DNA from 2 places in the Blautia sp. SC05B48 genome. Region 1 is predicted to be linked to the other one. Evidence: riboswitches for the same ligand, from Rfam matches in the RefSeq annotation. Region 1 holds a riboswitch; the other holds the start of a gene.

Region 1 (2,206 bases):
AGAGATTAGAGGCTGAGCGTATTGCAGCAGAGGAAGAGGCAAGACGTCAGGCCGAGGCTGAAGCAGCAGCGAGAGCACAGGCTGAGGCAGAAGAGGAAGCAAGACGCCAGGCAGAGCAGGAAGCACAGCAGGATGAGGCGGACGAGAGCGAAGATGTACAGTACGATGAGGACGGCAACGTGATCGAGAATACAGATGAGGATACTGCAGAGGATGACACCGAGCATGTGGATGAAGATGCAGACAATGTGATCGAGGATGATGCGTCCGGGGATACTGAGAATACAGAGGATAATGCAGACGCAGATTACGATAACAGCACAGATGCATCCGAAGAAAGTGCAGAGGACACATCCTCAGACAGTGACAGTCCTTCTTACAGCAGCGGTTCAGGATCTTCTGTTGTGAATTATGCCACACAGTTTGTAGGAAATCCTTACGTATGGGGCGGAACAAGCCTTACCAATGGTGCAGACTGCTCCGGATTTGTACAGAGTGTCTATGCGAACTTCGGAGTCAGCCTTCCGAGAACATCCTATGAGCAGCAGAATGCAGGTACAGAAGTATCCTACGCAGATGCACAGCCGGGAGATTTGATCTGCTATGGCGGACACGTGGCTATTTACATGGGTAATGGCCAGATCGTTCATGCATCGAACTCTCAGGACGGGATCAAGATCAGCAATGATGCTACATACAGAACAATTGTATCTGTAAGACGTCTTGTATAATAAGAACGTACAACAGAAAATAAAAACACAGCAGCCCGACAGCAGTTTGTCGGGCTGTTTTTGACGTCGGAAAAAACACTGAAAACCTATGGAACGGAGTGAACAGCAATAAAACATGCTCATAAATATATAAATATTGAAAATAGTATTGACATATAATTAACAGGATGTTATTATGATGTCAGTATAATTCCATATTGAACATAGCAAGTGCTGAGGATGGCTGACAGTTATGTATTGATTATCAGAGATCCGCAGAAAAGGGAATCAGGTGTGAAACCTGAGCGATCCGGTCACTGTAACGGAGGAGCAAATCTCATAGTCCATTGTACGTATGTATGAGAAGGAGAGAGGAGCCATGATCCCGGAGCCAGGAAACCTGCTTGTTATGGCGAGGTTAAACTTCCGTGTAAAGTGTAACAACCATTTCAGGGACTCCGCACCCCTGGGACGTTGTCTACTTTTTTACGAGAGTAGGCATTTTTTTATGGAATGCGCCTGTTCATATGAATTATACATGATTAAATGGCAGGCGATACTACTCCGGATACATTCGTTCCCTCCGCGCACTCATGAACGGATTATATTTCTACCCCGGGGTGGCATCGCTACCTCTTTTTTTATAGGAAAATTTATGCGTGGTTATGTCAGGAGAGGAGAAAAGAGCCATGGAGAAGCCATACTGGGAAGGCAAAGAATACTCTTACTTCAGCCACAAAAAATGTGAGTACTTTCCATGCCATAAAGGAGCAGATCCGGAGAACTTCAACTGTCTGTTCTGCTATTGTCCTTTATATGCACTGGGAGATAAATGTGGTGGTAATTTTCGCTTTACGGAAAGCGGCATCAAAGACTGCACCGAATGCAAGCTTCCTCACAGAAGAGAGAACTTCGGATATGTTACAGGTAAATATAGCGAGCTTGCGGAAATTGTACGGAAGCAGCGGGAAAAATAAAAAACAGGTCAGTTCAGGTACAGGAAAATGCATATTCCTGTGTTTGAACTGGCCTGTTTTGTTTTGGGGTGGACAATAGCTGTTATCTGTCGGAAAAATACAGAAGATCATTCTCTGGTTTGGAGAAAAACCTTGAGTCTGGGAAGCTGGTTGTTGAGGATCAGCTGTTCCGGAAACATGGCCTGATGAACAAACTCAGCAGCATAGGTAAAATCTCCGATATGCTCCGGGCCATGGCTGTCACTGGAAAGAAGCAGCGGCAGATCATATTTGCGGCAGCATCGAAGGATCTCGAAACAGTTTTCTCTTGTGTCGCCACGATAGCCATAAGGTGCAAGAGAAGCTTCGTTGATCTCAAAGATCGTGCCGGTTTCCCTGGCAGCCCTTGCAAGCGCATCATAATTAACCGGGTAATGAGTGTTATCACTATGTCCGAGGATCTTCACACAGGGGTTTTTCATTACATTGATAAAAGCTTCTGTGTTTTCGGCTCTGGTACCGCAGCGGTAATTCCAGGCA
Region 2 (2,206 bases), 140 kb from region 1:
GGATCACTGCAAGCTGGCTGTTCTTAACAGTTTCCGGATCATCTCCTGCATATGGCATGTAAACCACAAAGATCACGTCAGGGTTGGCTGCGATGATATCCTCTTTTCCAACGGTGGAAGCATCCGGGTTTGCAAGAGTTGCGCCTAACTGTGTTACCATATCTCCGCCAAGGCTCTTTACGCCATAGTTTGTGATGTCATCTCCAAGAGGCTCCAATACCATTACGCTTGGTTTGTCTTTTACATCTGCAGTTGCAGTAAGAGTTTTGTCGATCACTGCTTTTGCATCATCAACGATAGCCTGTGCTTTGTCCTGTACATCGAAGATCTTTCCGATATTTAAGATATCTGTGAATTCATTTTCCAGTGTTCTGTCGCCGTCCGGACGAGTATTGGTGTTGTAGTAGGTGTTGCAGCCTTTGTCGATCCAGTCTGTTACATTTCCCAGATTCTTATCAGAGAAAAGAGAGCTCCAGGATAAGATCATGTCCGGCTCCAGCATTGTTACAGTTTCAAGGGATGGGGTAAATTCGTCAAGATAATTTGTTTTTGAGAATGCTTCTTTGAGATCTTCCGGAACTTCATTATCAAGACCTGCGGTAGCTACCAGGTGGTCTTCCAGACCAAGTGCGAGCATAGTCTCAATGCTTCCCTGATATACAGCAAGGACTTTTTCCGGTGCTTTTTCATAAGTGGTTTCGATTTCGTTTCCATCGTAATCATAGGTTGTGATGGTCAGAGGATATTCTGTCTTGGTTGCCTCTGCGGAAGAATCTTCGATGTCTGCAGACTCTGTACTGTCTTCTGCTGCCGGCTGGTTGTCTTCCTTGATGGTCTCGGAGTCTGCTCTCTCTGCGGCATAAACAGCCGGAGCTGCTGATACGGTCATTGCCGCTGCCATTACCATTGCCATGATTCTTGTGGATACATACTTGTTTTTCATTTCATTTCCTCTCTTTTCGCCTGTTTTATCTCCTGTTGCCTATGGGTAACCGAAAAGATGGGGCTTCATAAAATCTGCACGGAACACTTTGTACGGAAGCTCCCACTTACATACTGTCAAGCAGGTTTCCTGACTTACAGACTCAGAAAAAACTCCGCAAAATAAAAACTGATACACCATTCATCTTTTAGCCGATCATGAATGATGTATCAGAATTTTCTCCAGAATCTCTCTGACATCGGGATTTCGCCTTCTCACATGAGTTTCTGCAATGGCATGTGAAATCCCTTCTTCTGTATACAGTGGCCGCAACCGCTCAGGCTTTTTACCCGATTCCCTCCTCACAGTATCCGGCAGCATATGTGCCGGTGATACTGTTCACTTCACAGCAATTCAATTACGCTGATACTGATTCTAACATACCGGTTTTCCAATTACAACCTTGAGGCCGGATTTTTACAGTTTTTTGCAGAAATAGTCTGCCCGGAGAGATCCCTCTCAGATCTTTTTCAGCTTGGCAAAACCGGCGAACATTTTTTTCACGCCGACTTTGTCAAAGTCTACCGTCACTTCGTAGTCTCTGCCGCCGTCTGCGATATTTTTTACGATACCGACTCCGAATTTCACATGACGGACCGTGTCTCCCTCACCATAGTCCAGGCTGTCCGCCTTCTTCACTGTGAAATCTTTTTTCTGCAGGGTGCTCTTTGCCTGGAAATTCATTTTCATCTGGGCATAGGCGCTTTTCGGAGATACGATATCATCTACTCTGGGCTTTTTCTCCTGAATGGTATGTCCAAGATCTACCAGCTCCCGTGGAACCTCCCTTACAAAACGTGACACACGGTTATACTGAGTCTCCCCACGGATCATCCGCTGTTTTGCACAGGTTAAAGTCAGTTCCTTCATGGCACGGGTGATCCCCACATAACAGAGCCTTCGCTCCTCCTCGATATCCGACGGATCACCGGACCAGATGGAAGCATATCCCGGAAAAACACCGTCCTCCATTCCCACGATAAATACATTTGGGAACTCCAGTCCCTTGGCACTGTGAAGAGTCATCAGCAGCACATAATCCTGATCCGGATCAACAGAATCGATATCTGCCACCAGTGCGATCTCCTCCAGAAATGCAGAAAGTGTTGCCGGCTGTCCGGCCTCCTCCATGGCTTCCTGGAAGGATTCTGTCTTGGAGATCAGCTCGTCGATATTTTCGATCCTCGCCTGAGCCTCCTCCGTTTTCTCTGCCTCCAGTTCCTT

What was found. Region 1 has a riboswitch for cobalamin ahead of EYS05_RS10180 (cysteine-rich small domain-containing protein). Riboswitches for the same ligand answer to the same signal wherever they lie in the genome.
Region 2: another riboswitch for cobalamin. It lies ahead of EYS05_RS09545 (ABC transporter substrate-binding protein); the one in region 1 lies ahead of EYS05_RS10180 (cysteine-rich small domain-containing protein).

Annotation. Positions count from the first base shown of each region.
Region 1 is NZ_CP040518.1:2,220,142-2,222,347, forward strand. Features, by position in the region: gene EYS05_RS10175 (C40 family peptidase) at 1-731, shown strand, start outside; cobalamin riboswitch at 934-1,122, shown strand; gene EYS05_RS10180 (cysteine-rich small domain-containing protein) at 1,400-1,687, shown strand; gene EYS05_RS10185 (phosphatase) at 1,795-2,206, opposite strand, start outside.
Region 2 is NZ_CP040518.1:2,077,740-2,079,945, reverse strand. Features, by position in the region: gene EYS05_RS09545 (ABC transporter substrate-binding protein) at 1-943, opposite strand, end outside; cobalamin riboswitch at 1,050-1,340, opposite strand; gene pcrA (DNA helicase PcrA) at 1,442-2,206, opposite strand, start outside.